2 linked regions of the Lacibacter sp. H407 genome follow. The protein of the gene in region 1 binds, or shares a complex with, the protein of each later gene. Links are inferred from orthologs where the notes say so. Each region holds a gene or a part of one and is shown on either strand. Other genes may lie near its edges. The genes, in order: pheT and pheS.

Region 1 (15,493 bases):
ATCCTCAGCATCTTTTTTCTTCCAATACTCGTTTATTTCTTATGGTGGGCAGTGAAAGTATGGAAGTCAGAAAGTTTTGCAGATTTTAAACATACGATGCAAATGAACGTTTTGGCAAGTTTATGCACCAACGCAGCATTTATTACGATTTTAATCATGAATCAATTTGAGTAAACTCATTTCCATTGGCACAGCCGTTCCGGCATTTAAACATGCGCAGAAAGATATTCTGCAGTTCATGCAGGAAGTGTATGCACTGGACACAGTTGAAAACAGAAAGTTGAGATTTCTCTATAGCCAAAGCGGCATTGATACACGCTATTCAGCCATTCCCGATTACAGTCATCAATTACCTGAATGGAAATTTTATCCGCACAGCGAAAATCTTGAACCCTTTCCAGATCTTGAACATCGCATGCGTTGGTACAACCGTTATGCGGCACCGTTATCTGTTGACGCCATCAGGCAATGTATTGCGGGAAAGATCAACAGTCAGCAGATCACACATCTCATCACCGTTAGTTGCACAGGCATGAGTGCGCCGGGTCTTGACCTGATGGTGATGGAGTTAATGGATCTTCCAAAAAATATCTTTCGTACGTCCATCAACTTTATGGGTTGTTATGCAGCTATTCACGGTTTAAAAATGGCGGATATGATTTGCAAAACTGATCGTGCTGCCAAAGTGATGATCGTTTGTACTGAGTTGTGCACATTACATTTTCAAAAAGATGCGAGTCCGGACAGTATTGCTTCTACTCTTTTGTTTGGCGATGGAAGTGCAGCAGCATTGGTAATGCATGATGATGCGACTCCAAAAGGATTACACCTGAAAAGTTTTTACAGCGAAGTTGTTCCGAAAGGAAAACGGGATATGGCATGGGAGCTTTCGTCCACAGGTTTTTTAATGACGCTGAGTGGATATATTCCTGATCTGATCAAAGAAGATTTTGCGCCGCTGGTTGAACGTGCATTGCAGCATGCAGGTTTGCAGCAGCAAGAGATCAGCAACTGGTGTATTCATCCAGGCGGCAAACGTATTGTAGATACCATTCACAAATCGCTGCAATTACCGGAAGGTAAACTGCAGGCTTGTTATGATGTGTTGCGTGATTATGGCAACATGTCCTCTCCTACTATTTTATTTGTGTTAAAAGAACTGATGCAACGCAGCAGTTCTGATGAATCCATTTTTGGTGCCGCCTTTGGACCCGGTTTAACAATGGAAACTTTTGTAGCTTCAACACATGCCTGATCTTTCCAAACGATCATACCAAAAAGAACTACTCGACCGTGATGATATTCCGTTTGAAGACATCAAACAGAATATGCAGGAACTTGATGTGATCAATACATGGTTGGGTGGGCATCAAATTTCGATTAAGGGATTGCAGCAATTAATGAATAAGGCGAGTCACACGAAAACACTGCACATCTGTGAAATTGGTTGTGGTGGAGGCGATAATCTAAGAGCAATTCAACACTACTGCAAAGAGAAAAGTATTAATGTTAACCTGATTGGCGTTGATATCAACCCGCATTGCATTGCTTATGCCAGATCAAGAAAAGAGAATGACGGAATTGAATTTATCTGTTCCGATTATGCATCGGTAGCGTTCGCACAAAAACCAGGTATTATTTTCTCTTCCTTGTTCTGCCATCACTTTACTAAAGAAGAATTACAACAGCAATTTGTGTGGATGAAAAATCATTCCACGCTTGGTTTTTTTGTAAACGACTTGCACCGTCATTTGCTTGCTTATCATTCCATCAAATTGTTAACGACTCTCTTTTCAAAATCATATCTTGTAAAAAACGATGCACCTTTAAGTGTTGCACGTGGTTTTAAAAAAGATGAGCTAATCGAAATACTACAACAATCATCCATCATCCATTATCAATTAAAGTGGATGTGGGCTTTTCGTTGGTTATTGATTTATAAACATGACTGACCGACAGTACGATATTGCAATTATTGGTGGCGGGTTGGCAGGATTGGCATTAGCCATTCAATCCGCAAAGCAAGGTTATGCTGTTGTGTTATTTGAAAAAGAAAAATATCCTTACCATAAAGTTTGTGGCGAATACATCAGTTTGGAAAGCTGGAACTTTATCGAATCGTTAGGCATTCCTTTATCGAAACTAAACTTGCCTATCATCAAACAGCTGGAACTATCGTCACCGAATGGAAATATTTTTAAACACGAACTGCCACTTGGCGGCTTTGGTATCAGTCGTTACAAATTGGATGAAATGCTGGCAAACATTGCCCGGCAACACAATGTGTTATTACTGGAAGAAACAAAAGTGAATGATGTGATTTTTCAGAACGATGTTTTTAGTATTCATTCAACTGCAGGTGGGTTCATCGTAACAGTTGCCGCAGGTTGTTTTGGCAAACGAAGTAATCTCGATGTAAAATGGAATCGAAATTTTGTACAGCAAAAGCCCAATAAGCTCAACAACTATATCGGTGTTAAATATCATATCAATATCAACCGTCCGGCTGATGTAATTGCCTTGCACAATTTTGAAAATGGATACTGTGGCATTTCGCAAATAGAAGAAGGAAAAATTTGTCTTTGTTATTTGACCACTGCTGTTAATCTGCAAAAAAGTAATAACAGTATTGAGCAGATGGAGAAAACTATTCTCTGTAAAAATCCACAGCTTAAAAAAATATTTGACGAAGCTGAATTTCTGTACGATTCGCCTGTTACCATTTCACAGATCAGCTTCAATAAAAAACAACAGGTGGAAAATCATATGTTGATGATCGGCGATGCAGGCGGTATGATCACTCCTCTTTGTGGTAACGGTATGAGCATGGCCATGCATGGAAGCAAACTTGCGTTTGAACAAGTGCATGCGTTTCTGCAACAGCAAATCACCCGGCAGCAAATGGAAGAATTCTACAGCCGCAACTGGCAACAACAGTTTGCCAAACGTTTAAAAACCGGCCGACTGATTCAAGGGCTGTTTGGCAAGTCAAGCGTCACCAATCTCTTCATCAATTCAGTCAAAACGCTACCCTTCCTGGCCAAACCGTTGATACGGCTTACACACGGTCGATCTTATTAAAAAATTAATTTTCAGTAATTACTGAAAATTCGGAATTGTTTGCTAACTTAGGGCCATGAAACTATCGGAAGCCAAACAACAGTTCATCAGCACCTGGGGCGCTATGGGTACACATTGGGGTATTAACCGCACCATGGCACAGGTTCATGCATTGCTGATGATCAGTCCTGATCCATTGACGCAGGACGATGTGATGGCCCAGTTGAATATCAGCCGGGGTAATGTGAACATGAACATACGTGACCTGATTGATTGGGGTTTGGTGGATCGTGTACTTATTCAGGGTGAACGCAAAGAATATTTCACTGCGGAAAAGGATATCTGGAAAGTTGCCCGCCAGATCATTAAAGAACGTAAGAAGCGTGAATTAGACCCCATGATGAAACTGATGGATCAGTTAAGTAAAGTGGATGGCGACAAAAAAGATAAGGAAGTAAAAACCTTTCTTGACACGATTGCAGGTATCAAAAAGTTTGGTGCGCATGCCGATAATATGCTGGATGTTGTAGTGAAAAGTGATGAGAACTGGTTCATCAGTACTGCGTTGAAGCTCTTTAAATAATTGATTACGATCAATACAAGCCGATTCGTTTCGGCTTTTTTAAAACACAATACTTTCATTTTTTTCTGAAATATTAAAATATTTGAAAATGAAACAGCTCAAACAAATTGAACTCTATCTTAACCTTCTGCTCATTGCCGGATTTATAATCAGCTACATCCTTACCAGCGATAACAATCTCTTGTTTATTGCTTACTATACGGTTGGTGCTGTGCAATTGATCAGCATGATCGCACATGCCATTAAACAGGAGCTGACTGGCAGCCGAAGCTGGCGTATTTATTATCATTGGCTCACCGCTATCCTTTTGTTGCTTACGCCTCTTGGTATTGGCTTGTTTATTTTACTGTATGCTGCACCTTTTATGGCCATCATGTATACTTATATCTGCTGGCGTGAATTGCAATTCCTGAAACTGAGAGAGTTTGTGCATTTGAAATAAGTGATCAATAAATAAATTGTTATGAACTACACAATCCCCAACTGGCTTATTTATGTTGGTGCTGCCGGACAAATTTTTACCGCCTTGGTTTATCCTTACGTTCGTCATAAAGTTTTCGATTGGTACAACGATATCAAGAAACTAAAACCACTTAACCAGGAAATCGCAAAAACATATGGCCGTTACATACAAGGTTTAAATTTTTCGTTTGGCTTGATCTCATTCTTACTTGCAGATGAATTAAAGAATGGCAGTCAACTTGCCATTGCAATAACCGGTTTGATCGCTGCCTACTGGACAGGGAAAGTCATTACACAATTTGCTTATTACCCGATGTATGAAATTCCCAACAAGCTCATCTTTAAAATTGGCGAAGTACTGATGAATACGTTGTTCATCACGTTTGCTGTAGTCTTTATCTGGTTATTTATTTCGAATATGATGATTTATTTGAGATAGAATCACACTCGAAAAAGCATTGAATACAATCGTAACTTTGCAACATGAAAAAGAAAACACTTGTACTCGGTGCATCCGACAAACCACATCGCTACAGCTACCTTGCAATGAAAAGTTTGTTGGCAAAAGGTCATGAAGTAGTTGGAATCGGAAAGCACAAAGGAACGGTAGCTACTGTAGAAATTGAAACAGAAAAATTACCACTTTCAGATATTGATACCGTTACACTTTATCTGAACCCTGCACACCAAAAAGAATACTACGATTATATTCTCGGCTTGCATCCTAAACGCATCATCTTCAACCCCGGTGCAGAAAATGAAGAACTGCAACAACTCGCAGTGAAAAATAACATCGAACCAATGGAAGCATGTACGCTTGTAATGTTGAGTACAGGGCAGTATTAAACAGCCCCTCTTGATTTCCCCAAAGGGGAGAAATCAATACACAGCCCTCACTTTTACAGAATGAATAATCAACACAAAGCTTCTGCTATTGACTGTGGTCTGTGGTCTGTGGTCTATCGTCTTCTTCGTTTATCCCCAACTGTTAATAAACACATAACTCCACAAACTTGCAGCAGCCGGAAATAGTTTCGTAAATTAGGGAAACCCCATTTTATGAACTGGAGAAAATTTAACGGCGAACACATCAAACTCCCGATCAAAGAGGAAGTGCGTACAGCTATTCTCAGGGAAACGGGAAGAGGTTTTCGCTTGAAAGTATGTATTGGTACCGACAGCCAGGTAAAAGGAAGCGAAACAGAATTTGCAACGGTGATTGTATTCCTGCGGGAAGGTCATGGTGGCTTTATGTTCATCCACAACGAGAAAACCAAACAGAAGTATTCCATCAAAGAACGGATGTTGGTTGAAGTGGCCAAGAGCATTGAAATTGCCTATGAGTTATGCGAGCTCTTTACAGAGTATGATGTTGACATGGAAGTACATGCCGACATTAACACCAATCCGCACTTCAAAAGCAACGAAGCCTTACGTGAAGCAATGGGCTATATTCTTGGAATGGGCTTTGCCTTTAAAGCCAAACCGGAAGCTTTTGCCAGTAGCAGCTGTGCTAACAAAATTGTGAACTGATCTACTCATTCAGGTTCCGCTTTCAACTGTGCGAACCACGGTGAGGTTCTTCGTCTCCCCTAACCTCGGCTCCAACATAATTTTTTTACTGAATTATTTGAATTGTATAGCAGCCTGTGCAATGCTGTCTACTTGTTCAATGCTGCTGGCGTGGCCATCCATGTATCAGCATAGTCAGGAACTTCGTTGAAAAATTGTTTTGTAAGAGAAGTAACAAAGAGATACGCTAAAAAGAAAATAGAAAGAATAATACATACAATACCGCCAACAGATAAAATATCCCGTTTCATATTCTCATGTTTTAGAAATGAAAGAAAAATTTTGCGGCAGAGATAAATAGAACCAATTGTAAGGTCGGCCTATTAAATTTAAAAAACAATATTTCAGTTTTGCATTTTCTGCTATTAGGCAATGCACAATAATGTAGCAGCAACTATTCCTGCTGTTTCGGTACGTAGTCTTGTTTCACCCAACGCAACAGGTTGATAATTTTGTTGAAGTGCAAATTCAATTTCAGCAGTGGTAAAATCACCTTCGGGACCGATGAGGATAATGCAATTTGACCCTTCGACTTCGCTCAGGACTTTATTCAATGAATTCTTCTCTGTTTCTTCGCAATGGGCAACAAGTTTAAGTATTCCGTTAGACGGGGAAGTCTGACGTAAAGCATTTTCAAATTTTACCGGCTCGTGTAAAACAGGCAACCATGTCTGTTGGCTTTGTAACATGGCGCTTACAAGAATTCCTTTCATCCGATCGAAACGGAAATGCTGCCGTTCTGTGCGTTCGCAGAGCAAAGGAATAATTTCAGCAACACCTATCTCTGTAGCTTTCTCCAAAAACCACTCAAAGCGATTCGCATTTTTCACCAACGAAATGGCGATGGTTATTTTGCGTGCAGCTTGGGGTTTATAACTTGTAGATTGAACTTGAACCGTACAATGTTTCTTGTGTGCATCCGTGATCTTCGCCAACAACAAACTACCTTTTCCATCAGTAAGCTGTAACAATTCACCCTCTTTCATGCGCAACACCTGCACAACATGTTTTGATGTTTCTTCATTCAACGTAATGAGTTGCTGCGATGCATCAAACGATTCAAGGTAAAAAAAAGGTAAAGCCATAAAAAATGTCCTGCCAATAATTTAGCAGGACACAAATCTAAAATCGTAAATCGGCAATCCGAAATCTAGAACGGCGTTTCCTCATCAAAATTCATGTCATTCATCTTACTGCCTTTCTGTACAAATACTTTCGGGCCTTCATCAGTAGGAACCGGCTTCCAGTTACCACCACCCGGCATCATACCCGGTCCACCAGGCATTGGCCCTTGTGGTCCGCCGAATCCACCACTGCCCATATTGTCACCAAAATCATCTTCCACAAATTTCTGGATATGTAATAACGCCCGCAGCTTAATTGTTTCAAGCGAACCATTTCTGTGCTTGGCAATACGTATATGTGTTTCACCACGATTGCTTTCGCCAAATTCGTTCGACGTAATATCATAGTATTCGGGGCGATACAGGAACATCACCATATCCGCATCCTGCTCAATGGCACCTGATTCACGGAGATCACTCAACTGTGGCATCTTGTTACCATCCTTCCGTTTCTCAACCTCACGACTCAACTGCGACAATGCGATAATGGGAATACTTAATTCCTTTGCCAATTGTTTTAAACCACGTGAAATGGTACTGATCTCCTGTTCACGGTTGGTATTCTTGTTACCGGCGCTTCCACTCATCAACTGTAAATAGTCGATGATGATCAATCCCACACCATGCTTGTTTACCAATCGACGGGCCTTTGCACGCAATTCAAAAATGTTCAACGCCGCACTGTCATCAATAAAGATGGGCGCTTTTGCCAAACGTTCAATTCCTTTTTTATACAACTGCTGCACTTCATGATCTTCCAGTTTACCACGGGAAATTTTCTCCAGCATAATTTCACTTTCGGCCGAAAGAATACGCTGCACCAACTGTGCAGCACCCATTTCAAGCGAGAAGAAGGCAACAGGTGTTGGCTTCGACGGACTCAACGCTGCATTCCGCAACAGGTTCAACGCAAATGCAGTTTTACCCACGGCAGGACGTGCAGCAAGAATTACCAGATCCGAAGGTTGCCATCCGTAGATCACCCGATCCATTGACGGGAAGCCGCTTGGCACACCGGTAATATCTTCCTGTTTGTTCCGCATGTCTTCAATACGCTGAATGGTTTTGATCAACACATTATCAAACGAATCAAAGTTTTTGCGGAGATAGTTATTGGTTATTTCAAACAGTTTACTTTCTGCATCATCAAGCAGATCGAATACATCGGTGCTTTCTTCATACGCATCACCAATGGTCTCGCCACTGATGCGGATCAATTCACGTTGTAAAAATTTTTGCAGAATAATACGTGCATGCGCTTCAATGTTCGCAGTTGAAACAACTGTATTGGTCAAACGGGTTACATAGTAAGCACCGCCTACCATCTCCAGTTCTTCTTTCAACTTCAGCTCTTCCACAACCGTTAACAAGTCGATCGGCAAACTCTTGGCCGTTAAACTTTGCATGGTTCTGAAAATACGCTGATGTGAGTCTACGTAAAAACATTCCGGGCGCAGAATTTCACTGATCGCATCAAACGCACTCTTCTCCAACATCACGGCACCTAGTACTGCTTCCTCCAGTTCTTTGGCCTGTGGCGGCACCTTCCCATACACCATTGTGGAAAGGTCAAGAGCAGGTTTTCTCTTTGTTTTACGGTCTTTGTTTAAGTTAGTAAGATCCATGTTTCGCTGTAAAATGCAAGTTTGTGATTTTGGGTTCCTTTTCCTGCAATCGCTTCGGCAATTCTGATGTTAAGCAATTGTTACGGAACAAGGGCGACGAATGTAAATGCAAAAGACCTGACTGCAAAAACATTTCTTTTGTAAAATTTATGCAAGCTCTATTCACATTCATTCAACGGTTATCCACCCAAATATTGTCTCCATTCACATTTTTAACTACTGTTATCCTCAATTTAATTTATTTCTTCGCCCTTTCCAGAACTATTTGCACACCGGCTGTGCAGAAAGATTTTGAACCGTTTTTTTGGTCATCTGCTGCAAACTACAATATGAACTTTCGCCTCTTTTTCAGCAAAAAAATCTTGTAAAAATCAACCACAGCAAGGGTTTCAGCCGTTCGTTTCCGATTATTACCAGCACTTTCGTTTACCGCTTACTGTTAGACGATTTTAATCGATTTTTCATAAGCAAAAACCCTTAAAAGTGATTGCGTGAGCAAGGCTTCAAAGAATTATCTTTGCAGCTTTCTGAATAAAAGTGTTGTAAACGAATGACGATCAGTTATAAATGGCTGCAGGAATATTTACCTGTGCAAGTGGAACCGGAGCGTTTGAGCCGCATCCTCACATCAATTGGCCTGGAAGTAGAAAGCATGGAAGCATACGAAGAGATCAAAGGCGGATTGAGAGGCCTGGTGATCGGCGAAGTATTGACCTGCGAAAAACATCCGGATGCAGATAAATTATCGCTTACTACTGTAAATGTTGGTGCTGCCGAACCATTGCAGATCGTTTGTGGAGCACCCAATGTGGCGGTTGGTCAAAAAGTAATCGTAGCAACTGTTGGCACAACCATCTATCCATCTTCAGGCGAACCAATGACCATGAAGAAAGCAAAGATCCGTGGTGTTGAAAGCCATGGAATGATCTGTGCTGAAGATGAAATCGGCATGGGCAGCAGCCATGCAGGCATTATGATCCTGAAAAATGATGTGCGTGTTGGAAGTGAGGCCGCCGATTATTTCAAACCTTATACCGACTGGATCATTGAAATTGGATTAACACCTAATCACATGGATGCCATGAGCCATATTGGTGTGGCACGTGATGTAATTGCTTATTTGAATTTTCACGATAAGAAAAACTATACCGTTAAATCGCCTTTTGTAAACGGCTTCAAAGCTGATAATAAATCGTTACCCATTCGTGTGGTGATAGAAAATAAAGAAGCATGTCAGCGATATGCAGGTGTAAGCATCAGCAATGTAACAGTAAAGGAAAGTCCCGATTGGCTAAAGCAACGTTTGAAAGCAATTGGCGTACGACCAATCAATAATATTGTAGACATTACCAACTATGTATTGCACGAAACCGGTCAGCCATTGCATGCATTCGATGCAGATGCCATTACCGGCGGCGAAGTAATTGTAAAGAATTTACCCGAAGGTTCTGTATTTACAACGCTTGATGAAAAAGAACGCAAGCTGAGCAGCGAAGATCTGATGATCTGCAATAAAGAAGAAGCGATGTGTATTGCAGGTGTATTTGGCGGCATGAAAAGTGGTGTAAAAGAAGCAACGAAAAATATCTTTTTAGAAAGTGCATGGTTTAATCCCATCACTACACGTAAAACATCCTTCCGTCATAACCTGCGTACCGATGCAGCCACCCGTTTTGAGAAAGGAGTGGATATCAGCAATACTGTGAACGTGTTGAAACGTGCTGCTTTACTAATTAAAGAATTAGGTGGTGGTGAAATTGCAAGTGATGTAGTGGATGTGTATCCAACACCAAAACAGAAAACACAGATCGCCATCAAATATCATTATCTGAAAAAGATCAGTGGTAAAAATTATCATCCCGATACAGTAAAGAAAATATTTGAGTCGCTGGGATTTGAGATCATCAAAGATTCAATTGATGAACTGTGGGTAGCTGCACCTTTCAGTAAACCGGATATGGAAATTCCTGCCGATTTAGCGGAAGAAGTAATGCGGATCGATGGATTAGATAATGTGGAGATTCCAACCAGCATTACCATCTCTCCTTCCACCGAATCAGATCAAACAAGCTTTGCATATAAAGAAAAGATCAGCAATGTACTCGTTGGTCAGGGCTTTCACGAAATTTTCACCAACTCTATTGCTAACAGTGCATGGTACAGTGAAGAAGTATTAGCCACTACTGTAAAAATGCTCAACAACCTGAGTGCAGAATTGAATGTGATGCGTCCTTCGATGTTGGAAACAGGATTGCAATGCGTTTCTTTTAATCTCAACCGCAGAAATAACAATCTGCGCTTGTTTGAGTTTGGCAAAACCTACACTACTTCTGAAACAGGCAAGTATTTTGAAACCGACCATATTGCGATTTATACATCCGGCAACACAGAAGCGTCCTGGAAACAGAAAGCATCTGCAACAGATGTGTACTATCTCAAAGCAGTGGTGAATAGTATTTTGCAACAGGCAGGTTTAAAAGCTGAAACACAACTGATGCAGGCAACAGCTGGATTCAGTGGAGGTGTAGAATACAAGATCAAAAAACAGGTTGTGGCAACCGTTGCAATTGTGGATACAAATCGTTTGAAACAATTCGACATTAAACAACCGGTTTACTTTGCTGATATTAACTGGAATATTTTAACGCAGTTGGCAGCTAAAGCAAAACTGGAATACAAAGAAATTGCACGTTTCCCTGCGGTTGAAAGAGATCTGGCCATAGTGATTCCGCAGGCAACAACCTTTGCAGAAGTGGAACAAACTATTGCACTGGCAAAAGTGAGCCGCTTACAATCTGTTTCGTTGTTTGATGTATTTGAAAGCGAAAAAATTGGTGCAGGTAAAAAATCAATGGCACTCAATTTTGTGTTTCAGGACGATGAAAAAACACTCACCGATAATGAAACAGAGAAGATGATGAATACATTGGTACAATCATTGGAAAAACAACTGGCAGCAGAAATCAGAAAGTAATACCGTTCAACTAAACAGAGCAGCTTTGTGACCACACTCGATCAACATATCCAATCGCTTCAGCAAAAAATGCAGTTGCTGGTAAAAAAATACCAGCAGCTGGAAAAAGAAAATGCGAAGCTGAAAAATGAGTTGATGCGTTTGAAAGAAACCCAATCAGAGAAAAAACAGGAAGTGGAAGTACTTGAAATGCAGAATGCCATGTTGAAAGCATCGCAACAGCATTTGGATGATAAGGAAAAAAAGGAGTTGGAAAAAAAGTTGTCGCTTTACATCAAAGAGATCGATCGTTGTATAGCATTGCTTATTGAATAATTACACCCGTTTGATGATACGCATCTTCATCTCATCTTCTCCTTGTTGCAGCTCAAGTGTGTAAATGCCGTAGGGCAGATCATTCAAACCATTCCAAGTAACTGAGCGATGTGTGGTAGTAGCAGCTTCCATTCGTCGGCATACAATACCCGATTCATCCCGCAGCAAAGCTTTGATCCCGGTTTTCTCCGGTGTGGAAAGTTCAAGCGTAAGTGTATCAATAAACACTTGTGGTTTAACTTTTGCAAACATGTCCTGAGGTTGGTTTAGAGATAAGTAAAGCGGTGCGGTTTCATGAAAGTTGGCAACGGATGATAGAGAAGGTATTTTTTTACGAGTATCTAATATATAGCTTCCTTTTCATATTTTGGTATTATGGATTCATTAATTCCCATCAATATTGTTATCGGCGATCGTAGCTACCGGATCAAAGTAAGTCCGGAGCACGAAGAGCATGTACGTAAAACGGTTAAGATCATCAACGATAAAGTGCTCGAATATCGTACCAGTTTTGCAGGCAAGGATATGCAGGACTATATTTCGATGGTGCTCATCTGGTATGCAACCGATGTAACGTCAGGCAACAAAACCGGTACCGAAGCAACCGATCAAGCCAGCAGTGAAGCTGCTTTGCAAAAACTCGAACAACAGATCGATCAGTTATTGCAACAAGGATAGTTTTTCATCCCACTACTCAAACCATCTGCATTTTTTTAACAGAACAAATTGCGCTTCAATGCGAAAGCGGCGATCTTTGACCGTTGCTTTCGCCGTTTTCTACCTGTTTTTTCTGTACTTTCGCTCACTATTGTCCCACTATGAACTTAGTTAACGCCATAGAACGGAACGATTTGCCGATAACAAACAACAAACCAGTCAACAAAAATGGAACCAGTAATTTTATACATTATTATAGGAGCTGTTGCACTCATTATAGGAGTGGTAACGGGGAAGATCATCTTCGCAAAAAATACAAGGAAACAACTTGAAGACGCCGATCTGCAGGCACAATCCATCATTAAAGAAGCAGGACTGCGGGCCGAAACCATCCGTAAGGAAAAGGAACTGGAAGCAAAAGAAAAATTCGTTCAACTGAAATCGGATTATGATCGTGAAGTGATGGAGCGAAACCGCAAGATCAACGAAAGCGAGAATCGTGCCCGTCAGAAAGAACAATCCATCAATCAAAAAGAGGCCAACCTCGACAAACAGATCAAGGAAAACGAAGCCATCAAAGAAAATCTCAATCGCCAGATCGAGGTGGTAAACCTCAAGCGTACGGAACTGGAAAAACACCAGGAAGAGCATATCCGTCGTCTCGAAAAAATTGCCGGTTTAAGTGCAGAAGAAGCCAAGAATCAATTGGTAGAAAGCCTGAAACAGGAAGCGCACACAAGAGCGTTGGTGTTGCAACAGGAAATTATTGAAGATGCCAAGCTGAAAGCAAATAAAGAAGCCCGTAAGATCGTGATCCAGTCGATCCAGCGTACAGCAGCTGAACAAACCATTGAAAATACCGTAACTGTATTCAACCTTGAAAGCGATGAAATAAAGGGCCAGATCATTGGGCGTGAAGGTCGTAACATCCGTGCCATTGAAGCTGCAACAGGTGTTGATCTGATCGTTGATGATACGCCTGAGGCGATCCTCCTTTCTTCATTCGATCCGCTTCGTCGTGAAGTAGCACGTTTAAGTTTACAACGTTTGGTGGCCGATGGACGTATCCATCCGGCACGTGTAGAAGAAGTAGTGGAAAAAACCCGTCGTCAGTTAGAAGAACAGGTAATGGAAATCGGCGAACGTACCGTTATTGAACTGGGTATTCATGGTATGCACAAAGAGTTGATCCGGATGGTGGGACGTATGCGTTTCCGTTCATCGTATGGTCAAAACCTGTTGATGCATAGCCGTGAAACAGCCAATCTTTGTTCGATCATGGCTGCTGAATTAGGTATGAATCCGAAGCTGGCAAAACGTGCCGGCTTGTTACACGATATTGGTAAAGTACCCGAAGAAGAAACGGAATTAAGCCACGCATTGTTAGGTGCGAAACTGGCTGAAAAATATGGTGAAAATCCGGCGGTTGTAAATGCTATCGGTGCTCACCACGATGAGATGGAAATGCAGTATGTGATCTCCCCGATCGTTCAAGCTTGTGACGCCATCAGTGGCGCACGCCCTGGTGCACGTCGTGAGATCATGCAGCAGTACCTGCAACGTATCAAAGACCTCGAAACACTTGCAATGGCTTATCCCGGTGTTGAAAAAGCATACGCCATCCAGGCAGGTCGTGAGTTGAGAGTAATTGTAGAAGCTGAAAAAGTAACCGATGCCGAATCAGATAAATTAAGTTTTGAAATGGCGCAGAAGATACAGACAGAAATGGTGTATCCGGGTCAGATCAAAGTAACTGTGATCAGAGAAAAAAGAGCGGTAAACGTAGCGAGATAATAGAAAAGGAATCGGTAATTGGGGATTTGGAATCAGGGGTTCAACTTTTTTTCCAAATTCCTACCAACAAATTACCAATTCCTGCAAAAACCCCCTACCTTTGCCGTCCTAAAAATTAAGAGATATGAACGCCGCTGTTGCATTTATACATGAACAATTAACTGTTGGGAAAGAACATCCCAAGTTTAAAGCAGGTGATAACGTTACTGTGAACTACAAGATCGTTGAGGGTGGTAAAGAGCGTATCCAGGGCTTCCGTGGCGACGTGATTAAACGTCAAGGCCAAGGCGCAACTGCTACATTTACAGTGCGTAAGATCTCTGATGGTGTTGGTGTTGAGCGTACTTTCCCGGTAAACTCTCCCAATGTGGATTCTATTTTGCTGAACAAAGTAGGTAAAGTAAGCCGTGCAAAACTGTTTTACCTCCGTGAAAGAAGTGGTAAAAGTGCCCGTATTAAGGAAAAGCGCATGAGATAATCATCGTTTCAAGCATATTTGTATAAAGGGGGAAAGAAAACTTTCCCCCTTTATACTTTTAATAATCAGATTTCGTTCTTATATTTACGAGCTCGGAATCTAAACCATTCCTTATAATCCCATACCTTTTGAAATTTCGTTACTCTATTTTTAAACTAAAATCAGGTTACGATCATGAAAAAGGTATTAGTAGCACTTACTGTCATTACACTGTTTTTAATGTCCTGTAACAGGGGTATTTCGCCATACCAGGCGGCTAACGGCAAAGCAGGTAAATGTGGTAAGAATTTTATCCGCTAAACTCATTTGAAACAAAACGCATTGAAACCTTCCCTAACAGGAAGGTTTTTTTTATGGTTTCTTTCGAAGCCTGCGTTATAAATAACTGTAACTTTGTGTTCCTCTAAAATTTATATCATGAATTTTCAACCCATACTCTTAGGCGTACTCGGCACACAGGAAATCATCATCATTGCCATTATCATTCTGTTGTTATTCGGTGGTCGTAAGATCCCTGAACTGATGAAAGGTTTGGGTAAAGGTATCCGTGAGTTTAACGATGCCAAGAACACTGTGCGTAAGGAAATTGAGGAAAGCTCAACTACCGACACACCTCCGCAGAACAAACAGTAAGTTCATTCGTCTGTTGTTTTATTTTTCATTTCAATTGTATTGAAGCGATCGTCTTCATTGTATCCATTTGCAACCATAAAGGAATACCAGCAGCATTTGTTTGACGGAACTACTTCCTGCAAACAAGCCGTTGATTTTTACTTGTCTCAAATCAAACAATTTGAGCATCTCAATGCATTGGTACATGTGTTTGCAGAGGAAGCAATGAAACGAGCA
Region 2 (15,270 bases), 540 kb from region 1 along the record:
TCTGCAAAGCTTTCCTTTTCATATTTATAAAAAGCTTCTTCAAGTCTTGTTATTGTTTTATCTGATAATAGCCAGCTTCTAAGTTCAAGAATATGATCACTTTTATTATGAAAGCCGGGAATTACACCTTTATCAAAAATATTTGCTCTTTCATTAAAAATGAATTTTGCCAGGTGTAGCGTAGCGTTTTTATCGTTATTGTTTTGCCACTCCTCTAAAAGATCGCTGAAGCTTGGATAGAAATGAGCAATGGAGGAAAAATAGTCCATAAAAAAGAAGTCTGTTTTGTCAGGGTCTTCTTTTATTAAACAGGCCCACAACTGGAGCATGTATTGATGAATTGCTTTTATTTCTGATTCATTCCAGCTGTTCCAGTGTCCGTATTCGAGTTTATCAAAAACTATCCAGATTTCGTACGGTGTATTAAATTCTGCAGTTAACTCAAGTATCCTTGGTAAGAAGTGCTTATAATCGTTAACATCTCCCCAGGTTGTCATTGCTTTCCCTGCAAAACGTGACAGGTCAGATGCAGAGAGTTCTTTCAATTGATTAGACAGCAGTTCCCGGTTCCACATTTCGAGGTTATCGTAATTTGAACTTCCTTGCATGGCAGAGTTGCCGGGATATTTGGCAAAAACCTCGTAAAGCTTTTCAATTGCATTCTGTAGTTGAGAGCTCATCAATACGATTAAATATTTTTATTATTGCTTGTGTTCATAGTGATTCTAAAGATAGGAAATGTAAATAGCCCGCTGTCGTTGTGTGTTATCACCAACGACACATGTATATAGATGGCTTTGATTTGTTATAATTGATACGGTTGGTCAGGAGACGCAATCTTGGCGTATTTTCTCGAAAATATTCCAACACATCATGCTACGGAAAGCTGAATGTTCAAGGATACTTTTCTTTCATATACTTAAGAGAATTTTTGATCATCTTTTTTAAAATACTTGTATCAACATCTTCAAGTCGTTTAAAATAGATACAGGCCTTTGCTACTTTATGTTTTCCGAATTGTTGCAACAATTCTTCCCGTTGATCAAACCCGGAGGAAAGATAGAGTGAGAACTCAGCCTTGCGTGGCGAAAAACCAATTAAGGGTGCATCTCCTTCATGACCGCTTTCATAAACATAATGATAGCTGCCAAAACCGATAATGGATGGCCCCCACATTTTTGGCTCAAATCCTGATTCTTTCTGCATCAACTCAACAAGTGCCAATGCATCTTTTTGTTTTTGCTGATCGGGAACAGCAGCAATAAACTTAAAAACATCGCTTGTTGTTTCTTTTGTTTTTACCTGGTATTTTGCCATGGGATGAGTTTGTTAGGCTTTTTTTAAACAATAAATAATGTTATTTGAATTATCAGGATCTGTTTTGCCCGGCATGAGTTTAAAACAAAATTTCTCTAATAACTTTCTTGAAGAAAGATTTTCTGAATGAGTAAAGGCCTCTACGGTTTCTATATTTAATTCTGTAAAAGCAACGTTTATGATTTCATGCAGAGCACTTGTCATGATGCCTTTGCCTTGAAACTCGGGTAAAAGTTCATAGCCAACTTCCGCATATTTTTTTTCTTTATTGATATTCCATAGGCAGATAGTGCCTGCAACTTCATTAGTTGGGAGACTTTCAATGATAAAATAAAACGGGTTTGGGTCAGCATTTCTTAGCTCTATAAATTTTTCGACATCTGATAAATTTTTGGGTAAGTCTCTTTCAATAAACTTGTTTACAATGGGATGGGTGCGTAAGTAATAAAGCTTTGCAGCATCTGATTTTTCAGGAGCTCTTAATTTTACTTTGTCTGTATGTAATTCAGTTTTCACTCTTTACTTTTCTTGTGTTCAGTTGCTCAAAACTGGTTTGAAGTTAATGAAATGTATGAAGCCCGCCGTCGTTGGGTGTTATCACCAAAGACACATGCATATAGCCGGGTTTGATTTGTGAAAACTTATGCGGTTGGTCGGGAGACACAACCTCGGCGTGTTTTTCTATGAAATACCAACAGGTACAAAAACGGCGAAAAAACCGCTGTTAGCAGCATTACTCTGAGTTTCTTTCTTTAATGTAAACTCCCGGTGGCAGGTTTTGGGGCGGTTGCGGAATATTTGGGTTCTTCTTTCTAAACTGATTTATTTCTTTTCGTTTTTTCTCTAAAGCGGTTGGGTCTTTAATAAAAATATCCACAATCTTTGAGGAAACGTCGCCTTTCAAAAAGAATAGCTCAAAAAGATAAAAGCGTCCGTCTTCGTTGTAATAAATTACTTGGTCAATATTGAAACTGTCTTTATAATTTTTGTAAGAGGTCTGAAATAGAACTTTTGTTTTCACTTTTATTTTCTTTATATCCTTTGAAAGCTTTTCAAGCTGCTTGGTTTTAGCTTTACGGTCAGTCTCTGATATGAACGTAAAGTAAGCGATTGCCTTGTGTACTTTTTGCTGTTCCAGAAAAGAAGTGACATTTTTTGTCACACTCAAATTGACTGTGTCAATCGGATCTGGCTTGTCAACTCCAATTCTTAATTGCGCAGATAACGAAGAATGAATAAGTGTAGAAATAGCAATAGTGACGAGAAATTTCAAGTGATCTTTTTGCATAGGAAAGACTGTTTATTTACTCCTACCGATCAGGGCTTTTACAGGTTGGGAATTAGTATTCCGTCTGCCCACAACCGCTGCTGATTGAAAATATGTTGATGAAGTTAAGTACAAAAGCTGATAGTAATTCGTCGGCTGGAACTGAAGCTGAGATTTGCAATGAGCTGATGTTACAAAGTCAAGCCCAACTTGCATAAAACCCAATGTTGCCTGCCGTTTTACTTCGTGCTGTTACCTGTGTCAATATCAAGAATAAAGTCTGTCCAACCATCTGGTGGGTCTATTTGTTCACTTCCATATATTTTTCCATTCTCAACTTTATTGATAATTATTCCATCAAGTCCAATGTTGTTGTTATGCCATTTTATTTGTCCGTACTTTGTCAAACAATAAATGCCTGAATTATAAGCAACTAATAAATGCTCGTCTGAAATCGTAAATCCGTCAAAGTAACCATTGAAGTCTATAAAAAGTACAACACTTTTTGTTGATAAGTCATACAAATATAAAAAGCCACTTAGTCCAACCGCAACAAATCTGTAAAATTTTATTGCTTCTTTTTTGTAAGAACAAGAGTAGGAATATCGAAGGTCAAGTATAGCTAATGGATTTTCTGTTTTATAAATTGTCAACCTGTCCAACAACTTTGATTTTGTCAAGTCGCCAAAAGAAATTACTTGGCAATCTATGTCAGCACTTATCGTTTCGTTGAAAACTAATCTATAATCATTGTCATTCGTTGAATAGTCCGAACTATCAGTGACAACTTCAATAGAATTTGTCTTGTCGTTTGTTTTATGTCTGTTGAATAAATTAAATTTCATTTCAGTTTGTAATGGTGGTCGTCGAAAATGGCAGGTAACTCTTAAATATATGCACCTCCTTGTAAAATTCTTTCTGATAGCCAATGCTTATTTATACAAGAGCGAATTTAATTTTCCCCCTCCACAAACCGATACCCAACGCCTCTTGCCGAATGGAAATAAACCGGGTTACGGCTGTCTTCTTCAAAATACTTACGGAAGTTGAGGATGAAATTGTCGATGGTACGTGTTGTAGGATAAACGTTGTAACCCCAAACAACCTGCAGAATTTTTTCACGGGTCACCACTTCGTTCTTGTTTTCAATGAGCAGTTGCAGGAGCATGTTTTCTTTTTTGCTCAGCTGAATTGTTTCGCCTTTAAAGTTGACGGCCTCTTGCGCTTTAAAATCAATATGGTTATTGCCGAAGCCGTAGCTTTCGCCAATGGTATCTTTATCCTGTATCTTTTTGTTTTTCTCGATCAGCTTTTCAACACGCAACAACAACTCTTCGAGATTAAAAGGTTTGGTGAGGTAATCATCGGCACCTTTCTTTAAACCCAGCACCCGGTCGTGTGAGGTATTCTTGGCACTCAACATCAAAATGGGCACATCGTTCTTACGTATGCGGATACTTTCGGTTGCACTGATACCATCCATCTCGGGCATCATCACATCCATAATAATGAGATCGAAATATTCATTCTCCACAGCTTTAAGAGCAGCCACACCATCACCGGCCGTCGTTACTTCATAACCTTCCAGTTCAAGATTTAATTTCAAAGCATCGAGTAAATGCTCTTCATCTTCCACGATTAAAATTGATGCTTTGTTTGTGGCCGACATATGTGTAGTGTTTAAAACTGAATTACAAAAATACTTCCACGTGGGGTATTGTTCATCACAAATATGTCACCATTGTGATCGGTAATGATCTTGCGGGTAAGGTACAAGCCAAGCCCGGTACCTTTTGCTTTGCGTGTGTTTTCGTTACCGCTGCGGTAGAATTTTTCAAATATCTTCTGTTTCTCTTCGTCGGGCACGCCCATTCCCTCGTCACTTACTTTGATCTGTGTTGTATCGTTATCATCCATCAGATCAATATACACCGGGCTTTCCTTGGGAGCATACTTCAACGCATTATCAATGAGATTGCTCAGAGCGATCTGGATCAGCAATTCATCGCCTTCAATGTACAGATCTTTATCGGCACTGGCTTCAATACGCCGGCCCGGATAGCGGTTCTTATAATCGCTCACTACGGTTTCCACCACATCGGCCAGATTTACTTCTTCATGCTCCCGTTGAAAATTCTTTTCTTCCATTTGTGAAGCAAGGAGAATATTATTGGTGAGAATATTTAACCGGTTGGTTTCGCTCAAAGCACTCAACAATAGTTTCTGTTGTTGTACTTCATCCAGTTTACGACGTAATACCGTTTCAATGCTGAGACGTGTAGTGGCGATGGGGGTTTTTAGTTCATGCGTAATGGCCATCATAAAATTCTGCTGCAGGGCCGATACTTCAATTTGTTTACGGATGGAGCGATACACAAACACGGCACCTGCGAGGATCAATGCAAGAAAAGCAACACCTTCACCTATAAATTTTGCTGATTGTCTTTTCTGGAATTGCAGTGCTTCATTGCGTAGCAGATCGTACTGCGGATCGTCCAATTTCAATTGGGCCAGTTTCAAAGCAGTCATATCAGCGCTTTGTCGTTCCAAAGAGATAAACCACCACACCAAGGCAGCCACTACATAAATGAGAAGGATCCAGAACCAGAAGGAGAAATTGCGGAAACTATATACTTTGTTGGTATAAGCCATTACTGTTTTGCTTTTTCAATACGCACACCGGCATTCATTACATGTAACAACGGATTATCACGCATTGTTTGCTGCAGCCGGATGGTATAGTTGCCCTGTTTTGTAAAACGGAGATCGTTGAACAATGGATAACGCACTTCCCAGATATCGCTCATCCCGGTACCGATCCATTCGCCGTTTTGATTTTGAAGGGTTAGTTCAAAGCGTTCTTTCTGAAACGTACTGTCGCCGGGTTGGCGGGTAGAAATATAGAGCCAGATATTTTTATATGCATACGCATCGGTATGTCGCAACGTTACAAATACATTGTAGGGCGTAACGGTATCGGTAATTGTAAAATTGATCTCGGGTTGCAGGCTGTAGCTCCATTCGTGTTTCGGGATCTCCGCATTTTTTTCAAATGTATCCATGGTGCTGCAACCGGCAAGCAAGATCACTGCCAGTAAACAACTGAGAAAAATACTTTGTGTAAGGGTCTTCAATACGGGGAAAGGTTTCAAGCGAATATTTTTACAAATGTAAATACCTGAGCAAACAAAATCCAAAGAAAACATGAAAGGAAAAAGAGACAAGGTAAAAGGCATAAGGTACAAGGTGTAAGCTACAACTCACAAATCCCAGCTCCTAATTCCCAAATCTTAACTCCTGCTACAGGAATAGTACCCTGTCAAACCGGGTCTCTTGAATTAAAGAATATTCAACACCTGTTCTTTTGCTTTTTCCAGTTCATCTTTCATTAATACCACCAGCTTTTGAATACCTGAATCGTAGGCCTTGGCACCGGTTGTATTTATTTCACGTCCAATTTCCTGCAATACAAAGCCCAGCTTTTTACCTTTTGAATCGTCGTTTTCTTTGAGGATGTTGAGGAAATAATCGCAGTGATTGCGGAGGCGCACCTGCTCTTCGCTGATGTCGATCTTTTCAATATAGTAGATCATTTCCTGTTCGAGTCTGTTGGCATCGTAGTTCTCTTTGCCCAATTGTTCTTCCATTTTGCGACGCAGCTCTTCTTTCATTTTATGCTGACGCAACGGTTCCAGTTCAGAAATTTTTTCCTGGTAGGCGAGTATATTATTAATACGTTCGATGAGATCTTTTTCTAAAGCCGCACCTTCCAGCAGGCGATGCTTGTTAATAGCATTGATCGCATTTTGAAGCGTTTGCTTAAACTGCCCGTATTGCTCTTCACTTAAAATATCAGTGTTGGGTACCACCACATCCGGTAAACGTAACATGGCAGCCAATACATATTCACTCAACCCGATATTTAAATCATCGGCCACTTCTTTCAATGGTTGAAAATAAGCTTTCGCCATTTCTTTATTGATGGTGATAGCGCCATTGCCTCCATTTTGCTTTAATAAAATATTGCAATCGATCGTACCACGCATTAGTTGTTCCGACAACATGGTGCGGATGGCAAACTCGTATGGTTTTAATAAGGGAGTAATTTTTAAATTGAGTTCAAACTGTTTTCCGTTGAGAGATTTTATTTCAACCAGGAAGGTCTTATCGCCGGCAGCTTCTTCGGTTCTTCCAAAACCGGTCATTGATTTAAGCATAGCTTATTTTTCAGCAATGTAAAGAATTTCAGTTGTTCCAACTGATTTTATTAAGAATCGTAAAAACAGGCATTTTGCAGAAACTGATTTTTATAAAATGAACTGGATCGAAAACAGGAGAGTTGTTGTTGTGATGCGTAAAACTGTGGAAGAAGATCGCTTCTGCAAAAGCGGAATTGTATAAAACTAAAAAGCCCGGAAGACACCGAGCTTTTATGATGGATGGGTTAGTAAGTACCAGGAAATTTCTTTCCCTTCACAATATTAAAAATAATTTCTCCGATATAAAAAATTTTTCAAAAATATTTTATGCACATTTTAATTTTGTCTGTGGAAAAGGGTTATGGAATTTTAGCATCTTTTGCGGTTGATGTGTTTCGTTTTTTTTGAAAACAAGTAAACAGTAAAACAGGAAATTGATTTTTATAGTTTTTATTGTTTCGCTGTAACATAGTGTTGGCAATAGTTTCAGCGTTGTTGTTTTTGTTGTGCTGTTTGTTTTAAAAAGTAACGTACCTGTTTTTTTGATTTGAAAAAGCAGAAAGAGCCAGCTGTTTTTTTACGATCAGCAACCAAAAAAAGGCTCAAAAAAAAGTTTAAAAATTTTTATCCAGAACCTTGTTTTTACCCCGAAAAAACCCAAAACGGATTCATTTGAACGTAATACTCGGGCAAACACAAACCATATTACCTTTGGTGAAAATCAGTTTATGAAGTTTCCTTCACCGGTTCCGGTACAATGGATTGCAGAATTAATCAACGCAACAGTTACTGGAAATACAAATGGGCTTGCAACAGGAATCAACGAAATACATAAAGTTGAAACCGGTGATCTGGTATTTGTAGATCATCCCAAGTACTACGATAAGTGTATTCACTCAGCTGCAAGTTTTATAATCATCAATAAAGAAACGGATGTACCTGAAGGAAAAGCATTGCTGGTATGTGAGCAACCGTTTGAAGCATATCTCAAGATCGTTCGGCACTTTCGTCCGTTTGTTCCATCTGCAACTCTCATCAGCGATACAGCTGTAATTGGTGAAGGTACCGTTGTAATGCCCGGTGCCTTTGTTGGTAATCATGTAACCATTGGTAGCAATTGCGTTATACATCCCAACGTTTCTATTTACGATCATACAGTTATCGGTAACAATGTGATTCTGCATGCAGGTACTGTTATTGGCAGCGATGCATTTTATTTCAACACCAAAAAGAATCGTGATGTATGGTATAAAAAAATGGAAAGCTGCGGACGGGTTGTAATTGAAGACGATGTGGAAATGGGATCGTGCTGTACGATTGATAAAGGTGTAACGCATGATACGGTGATTGGACGTGGTACTAAATTCGATAACCAGGTGCATATTGGTCACGACAGTGTGATCGGCAAAAACTGTTTGTTTGCGGCACAGGTAGGCGTGGCCGGGGCTGTTGTAATTGAAGATGGTGTAGTATTGTGGGGACAGGCAGGTGTAAGCAAAACGTTGACCATTGGAGAAAATGCCGTGGTGTTTGCACAAAGTGGTGTGCCATCATCATTGGAAGGAAATAAATCGTACTTCGGTACACCGGTTGACGATGCATTGCAAAAGCGCAAAGAGTTGGTGTGGGTAAAACGTATTCCCGAAATATGGGAACGATTACTAAAGTTGGAATCGAAATAGAATCCACTTTTAAAATCTAAAACATACATTGGTTTTTGTGTTAGCTCACAGCTAAACGATCGCAGCTTTTTCCCTATTCTTCCGGCCAATAATCATACGGCAACTGATCGGCTAAATTTTTCCAGGCCCAGTAACCACTATTGATCACTTCCGTTTGTTCATAGAAAAAACCGTTTTCGGTAATTACAAATCCGTTTAGGAATTCAAGTGTTGAAAGTTGTTCTTTTGCCGAAGGAGGATATTTGTTGGCAACCAGATATTCTTTTTCCATGGGCGATAAGGTGTACACGATTCGGTATTTCCCAAAAAGGTTAATCTCTCTGTCAACACTATTGATCAGCACATATACCGCAGTATCGTAAGGATTTTCAAGTGTACTGATCTTGGGTTTGTTGGTCATGCTGTCGGTATAAACTTCTTCAATTACGAATCCGTTTTCAGCAAGTGTACTGTCGTAATAACAACGCATAAAATGCATGCGTGAACCGAGGTAAGCCTTTTCTCTGTTTTGCACCCAGATCGCTTTTTGTTCGGCTGTTGAATCCATCTCTGTATAAAATGCTACACCAACATAGGCGCTGAATTTTGTACCGTAATCATAAATAAATGAATCGAGCTGGTATTGAATTTTATAGCCCAACGCATAATTCAGTACTACTACTGGTTCTTCTGCTTTTACTTTTAATACATTGCGTTTACGGGAGAAGTAAAATTTTAATGCCTGCGGATTTTCAATGCTGCATTGTTTGGCAAATGGCGTGCTGCCGATAAAGTAATTCGAAAAATGAGATCCGTATTTTGTCCAGCCATCTTTTACTTCGCTGCTGGCCTGTATTACTACTTCTTCCAGTTTGTTTTCTTTCTTTTTTAAAACAATGGTGAGTTCATTGCTGTTATCCTGCGATGAACTGATACGCACACTTTCACTTTCAAAACCTGTGTAAGATATTACGAGATTATGCCCACCTGCAGGAACTTCTAACCGGAACTCACCTTCTTTATTGGTAATAGTTCCCTTGGTGGTATTTTGACAAAGCACCGATGCGTTTTCCATTGGAAGACGTGTACTGTCGTCGATCACTTTGCCTTTGATATAAAAATAGGATTGCGCTGAAACACAGAAGGAACAACAGGCAAGGATAATGGAGAGGATTGTTTTCATACGTGATCTTTCATTGAGCTTTAAAAATAAACAATTTTTGAGCCAACCATGAAATCTGTGCTCTTTAACTCATAAATAGCAACAACAACGCTGACCCAATCAAGGCCAATTCGATGAAAAACTGTACCCGTGGCTTTTCTTTAATAATGCGGGCGAATACAAAATGAACGAACATTCCTGTTACAGCAATTAGAAAAAGTGGTATTGCAATAAGTAATGCCCAGGATTCCGGATCGAAAAGATTTTCTACCGCAAGGAATAAACTGAATAATAATAAAAGCGAAGAGGTAATAAATAAGGGCGAATAATAAACTTTCATATCGATACAAAAGCGCCAACTATGTTAAACGATAAAATTCTTTCAGCCACTTACTCGTTCGCTCAATCGTTTCATCAATTGGCGTAAACCTGAAATCGGGTAATGCAGCTAATACTTTCGATGAATCGTAATAGGTTCTTACTTGTGCAGTGCTGGCTGTTTCTTTGGTGAGCAATGGTTCTTTGTTGCTGAACATGGCTTTGAGTGCTTCCATGCGCCACACCAATTCACCCATCCATGGTTTTGCAAAACGATTCGGCGGCCGTTTCCCCAATGCAGTTGCAATTTTGGTAAACAGTTCCTGAAAACTTAAGTGTGTATTGCTTAACAAAAATCGTTCGGCTGAAATGTCGCTGTGCATCAAACGGATCATAGCTTCGGCCACATCTTTTGCATCAACAAAACCTGTTCCGCCGGTTGTGTACCACGGAAACTGTTCCCACATTTTTTTAAAGATAGCAACTGATCCTGTTTCCCAATTTGATTCGCCTAATATCACCGATGGATTGACTATAGCTGCATTTAATCCTTCACCAATGCCACGCCACACTTCCAGTTCAGATAGGTATTTTGTTTTGCCGTAATGGGAATTGTTTGTCTCATCGGTCCATTCTGTTTTTTCAGTGATTTGTTCGCCTTGGCGCAAACGTCCAATGGCCGCCACCGAACTTACATGAATGAGTTTTTCAATATTATGTTCCAAAGAGAGATTGACAATATTTGCTGTGCCTTCAATATTGATCTTGTACATCTGCTGCCGGCGACTGGAATGATACGAGACTACGGCTGCACAATGATACACCTGCCTGCAACCTTGCATAGCTTCATCCAATACCGACGTATCTAACACATCACCTTTGATCCATTCGATCTGTTGCTTTTCTTCTTCCGTGAGTGTGAGTGGCATGGAGTTTCGTACCAATGCTTTGATGGGCCCTTGCTTTTGTTGCAACAACTGTTTTAATAAAGCCGAGCCAACTAAACCTGCGCCGCCGGTAACGAAAACCATGATGGAATGGATAATTTAATAATGGAAAATGTAAAATTAGGGGCTGCGTTCGATTATCAACTATCAATTATACAATTATCCGTTGTACTTGTAATAGCCCTCGCCGGTTTTGCGGCCAAGCTTATTTGATTCCACTTTTTCTTTTTGTATGGGTGATGGTTGTAAACGTTCAGGGTTACCTAACTGTTCATATACGCTGCAGCTTACAGCATAGTTGATATCGTTACCAATAAGATCCATGAGTTTGAACGGACCCATTTTAAAACCACTGGCTTCCATCAATGCATCCACCGTTGCAAAATCGGCAACGCCGTCCTCAACTAATTTTAATGATTCAATGTAATAAGGTCGGGCAACACGGTTTACGATAAAACCCGGTGCATCTTTGCAGATGACAGGTGTTTTGTTCATCTGCTTTGTTAACGCAATTAACTGTTCGATCACTTCTTCTTTGGTTTGATCGCCTTTTACCACTTCCACTAATTTCATGATCGTAGCGGGGTTGAAGAAATGCAAACCTGCCACCCGTTGTGGTTGCTGTATTGATTGTTGTAACAATGAAATGGAAAGAGAGGATGTGTTGCTGGCGAAAATTGTATCACTGTGATTGATCTCTGCCAGTTGATTGAACAAGGAAATTTTTGCTTCCGGTTTTTCAATGATAGCTTCAATGATCACATCAGCAATACAATTGTTGATATCACTGATGTATTGAAGATTGCCTTTTATAGTAGTGCGTTGTTGTTCCGTTATTTTTTCTTTTGAAACTAAACTATCCAGATTAGCATTGATGGAGATTTCTGCTTTTTGCAACACTTCTTTATTGAGATCAAACAGCAGTGTATAAATGCCGCTTTGTGCAGCAGCTTGTGCAATACCGCTGCCCATTGTTCCTGCACCGCAAACGCAAATTGAGTGAACCATGATTAAACATTAAGGGGTAAAGATAATTTCAGTAATTGAATTCCGCTTAGAAATGTATTAATTTGCATGACTCAAAATTTACATGTACTTCAGACTAACCTGCTTTTTATCCGCAGTTTTTTTCTGCATTTTTTCTACCGCCCAAACATCTGAGTGGTGGGAGCGTAACGTTCGATGGAATGGAGTAACACACTGGCGGCATTATATTCAATTCAGCCCTGCTCATCTTGGACCAAATGCATTGCCTGTTCCTTCTGTTACAAACGGAATAGCAGATAGCAATCATGCTGTAACTATCGCTGCTGCCGGGCACTTTATGCCGGGCGACCGTACATTCAATGCAGTGATAAGAGGCAATTACTCTATTGTAAAAAATAAAGTTTCGGTTGATGCGATGTGGGTGCCGTTAGAAACGTATCGAATGAGTCATGCATTAAAAGAAGAGCGGCATGTATTTTACCTTGCTTACAATAACCGCTCAGCAATAGGTGATGTTCACATGAATATTAATATACAGTTGCTCGATCCTTCTAAATATAAAAATACGCTTGCTGTGAGGGTGGGTTATCGTTATCCTACTTCTTCAAATGTAGCTTCTGCACGCATGACGGACGCACCCGGTTATTTCTTTGATGCATCAACAGGTGGTTCTTTTTCAAAAACTAATAAGTGGAGATACATGGCTATGGCCGGCTTCCTGGTTTGGCAGTTGAATAATGATATACCGCAGAATGATGCATTTCTTTTTGGAGCTGGCGTTGAATACAATCATAATAAGTTCCAACTGCAGACAACCGTGGCGGGTTATCTTGGATATCTTAACGATGGCGATAAACCTGTAGTTGGCCGTATAAAAGCAGGTACTGTAAAGCCAGGTTTAAACTGGCAGGTGCAGTTGCAGCAAGGTTTCCACGATTTCAGGTATAGCAGTATTGAAGTTGGAACAAAGTATGTGTTTAAAACAAAACAATAAAAAAGCAACAGGTAAAACTTTTGCCTTTTCAGTAAATTCATGAATGGGTTTGTTTACACTGCTCCCGTAAACTGTTTCAAAAACCGCACATCATTTTCACTGAACAAACGAATATCCTTGATGCCGTACTTCAGCAACGCAGGACGTTCGATGCCCATCCCAAATGCAAAGCCTGAATATTTATTACTGTCGATGCCGCAGTTCTCCAACACTTTCGGATGCACCATGCCGCAACCTAAAATTTCCAACCAACCGGTTTTTTTACAAACACTGCAACCTTCGCCATTGCACAATAAACAACTAATGTCCATTTCTGCACTTGGCTCAGTGAATGGAAAATATGAAGGACGGAAACGAACTTTCACATCTTTCCCAAACATTTCCTGTACAAAAAAGTAGAGTGTTTGTTTGAGATCGGCAAAGCTTACTTTCTCATCCACATACAATCCTTCGATCTGGTGAAAGAAGCAATGACTTCTTGCACTGATGGTTTCATTGCGATACACACGGCCGGGAGTAATAATGCGGATGGGTAATTTGCCTTTCTGCATTTCATGGATCTGCACATTGCTGGTATGTGTACGCAGCAACCACGCAGGATCGGTGCTGATATAAAACGTATCCTGCATGTCACGTGCCGGATGATTTTCCGGTAAATTAAGTGCTGTGAAGTTGTGAAAATCATCATCAATTTCCGGGCCTTCCGCAACGGCGAAGCCTAACCGCTGAAAAATATTCACCATGCGGTTACGCATTAAACTGATGGGGTGACGACTTCCAACGGGTAATGCATCGCCAGGCAAACTAAGATCGATGCCGGCGGCAGTATCTGTTTGTCCATCACCATTCAATGCTTTCCACTCTTCGTATTTTGCTTCGGCGAATTGTTTGAATTCGTTCATGCTCTGGCCAAACGCTTTCTTTTGTTCGTTCGCCACATTTTTCATTTCGCCCATGAGCGATTTCACCAAACCTTTGGTACCAAGAAATTTAATGCGGTATTCTTCCAGTGCTTTTGCACTGTCGATCTGCAATGCCTCAATTTCTTTCCGAAACGTTTCAATCTGTTGTAACACCTGTTCCATGCTGCAAAGATAAGGTCTCAACCACGATTTGGGAGGATTTTGCTGATGAAGAGGATTGAAAAAGAAGCAGGGATGTTGAATGTTTTTACATCCTACATCGTACTTCATACATCGTACATCTTTCTTATGTTTGCCACCGAAACAATATTACATGAGTGATTCACAGATGATCGAAGATTTTTTGCAGCCCGTTGACTTATCGGCGGTATTGGGCGATGATGAATTAAATGCAGCACAACTGGGCCGGAATATCCAGACCTATGCCTTTCAATTTCCTGACCTTGATAATGTTGATCTTGTGTTGCTGGGCATTACCGACGAACGTGGAACGGGGAATGGTATATCGTTGTGTGAAGCACCCACGTTGATCCGTAAACATCTGTATCGTTTGTATTACTGGCATACAGATGTTCGTATTGCTGATATTGGAAATGTACAATCAGGAGCATCGGTAAAAGATACATATGCAGCTGCGAAAGCGGTGATTAAGGAATTAGTAGATGCCGGAAAAAAAGTGTTGATCCTTGGCGGCAGTCATGATCTTACATTGGCGCAGTATGGTGCATATGTGCAGCGTCAGCAAATTATTGAAGCCAGTTGTGTGGATGCATTTATTAATCTGAATAACGATACACCCATCCGCAGCGAAAACTTTTTGCTGGAGATGTTAACGGGTGAACCCAATTTTATCCGTCATTACAACCACATCGGTTTCCAGAGTTATTTTGTTCACCCCACAATTTTACAAACCATGGATCGCCTTCGGTTTGATTGTTTTCGTGTAGGTGTGGTAAAAGATGCACTGGAAGAAATGGAACCGGTGATCCGTGGATCGAATATGTTGAGTATTGATATGACGGCTTTGGCACATGCCTATGCGCCGGCCAATCGTACAACACCTAACGGATTAAACGGAATGGATATTTGTACACTCACCCGTTTTGCCGGCATGAGTGAGCAATTAACTACACTTGGTATTTATGGATATAACGCCAAGCTGGACAAAGATGAATTGACTGCTATCCAGATCGCACAGATGATCTGGTATTTTATTGATGGCACCAGCAAAGCCAAAACAGAAGCTTCGTTGGAAGACAGGCATCAGTTCACCGAATATCATACTACCGTTGCAGATATTGATGCGTTGTTTTTACAAAGTAAAAAAACAGGACGTTGGTGGTTACAACTGCCGAATAAAAAATTTATTGCCTGCAGTGCTACCGACTATCAGTTAGCCATTCATAGTGAAATACCGGAACGTTGGTTGCGGGCACAGGAGAGAGATTGATAAATTTTTTAATTATAATACCTATGTTTAGAAAAATACCAATAG

The links.
Region 2: the proteins of pheT (region 1) and pheS are in contact, whole or in part, in a crystal structure (PDB 6P24), measured with the Escherichia coli proteins. The link is inferred for Lacibacter sp. H407 from one-to-one orthologs.

What each region holds. Positions count from the first base shown.
Region 1 is NZ_JBBKTU010000001.1:330,814-346,306, forward strand. The notes cover bases 8,605-11,688. They hold pheT (phenylalanine--tRNA ligase subunit beta), read left to right. Parts: upstream 8,605-8,976; coding sequence 8,977-11,400; downstream 11,401-11,688. Other genes in these bases: WG989_RS01465 (hypothetical protein), read left to right, coding at 11,428-11,688. Outside these bases: WG989_RS01400 (UbiA family prenyltransferase), read left to right, coding at 1-174; WG989_RS01405 (type III polyketide synthase), read left to right, coding at 167-1,255; WG989_RS01410 (methyltransferase domain-containing protein), read left to right, coding at 1,248-1,952; WG989_RS01415 (NAD(P)/FAD-dependent oxidoreductase), read left to right, coding at 1,945-3,081; WG989_RS01420 (GbsR/MarR family transcriptional regulator), read left to right, coding at 3,137-3,643; WG989_RS01425 (hypothetical protein), read left to right, coding at 3,732-4,085; WG989_RS01430 (hypothetical protein), read left to right, coding at 4,107-4,544; WG989_RS01435 (CoA-binding protein), read left to right, coding at 4,589-4,951; WG989_RS01440 (ribonuclease H-like YkuK family protein), read left to right, coding at 5,165-5,638; WG989_RS01445 (hypothetical protein), read right to left, coding at 5,767-5,928; WG989_RS01450 (RsmE family RNA methyltransferase), read right to left, coding at 6,043-6,762; dnaB (replicative DNA helicase), read right to left, coding at 6,828-8,426; more of WG989_RS01465, read left to right, coding at 11,689-11,715; WG989_RS01470 (hypothetical protein), read right to left, coding at 11,716-11,967; WG989_RS01475 (cell division protein ZapA), read left to right, coding at 12,091-12,393; rny (ribonuclease Y), read left to right, coding at 12,601-14,166; and 4 more genes.
Region 2 is NZ_JBBKTU010000001.1:883,912-899,181, reverse strand. Bases 11,922-14,782 are described here. They hold pheS (phenylalanine--tRNA ligase subunit alpha), read right to left. Parts: upstream 13,938-14,782; coding sequence 12,906-13,937; downstream 11,922-12,905. Other genes in these bases: WG989_RS03835 (formimidoylglutamase), read left to right, coding at 14,089-14,782; WG989_RS03845 (hypothetical protein), read left to right, coding at 11,962-12,852. In the rest of the region: WG989_RS03910 (hypothetical protein), read right to left, coding at 1-680; WG989_RS03905 (DUF1801 domain-containing protein), read right to left, coding at 895-1,317; WG989_RS03900 (GNAT family N-acetyltransferase), read right to left, coding at 1,330-1,833; WG989_RS03895 (hypothetical protein), read right to left, coding at 2,051-2,605; WG989_RS03890 (hypothetical protein), read right to left, coding at 2,824-3,429; WG989_RS03885 (response regulator transcription factor), read right to left, coding at 3,537-4,253; WG989_RS03880 (sensor histidine kinase), read right to left, coding at 4,265-5,236; WG989_RS03875 (gliding motility lipoprotein GldH), read right to left, coding at 5,236-5,736; WG989_RS03870 (YicC/YloC family endoribonuclease), read right to left, coding at 5,923-6,801; WG989_RS03865 (UDP-3-O-(3-hydroxymyristoyl)glucosamine N-acyltransferase), read left to right, coding at 7,512-8,465; WG989_RS03860 (carboxypeptidase-like regulatory domain-containing protein), read right to left, coding at 8,539-9,627; WG989_RS03855 (NAD-dependent epimerase/dehydratase family protein), read right to left, coding at 9,966-10,955; WG989_RS03850 (3-hydroxyacyl-CoA dehydrogenase NAD-binding domain-containing protein), read right to left, coding at 11,031-11,879; more of WG989_RS03835, read left to right, coding at 14,783-15,225; WG989_RS03830 (hypothetical protein), read left to right, coding at 15,249-15,270.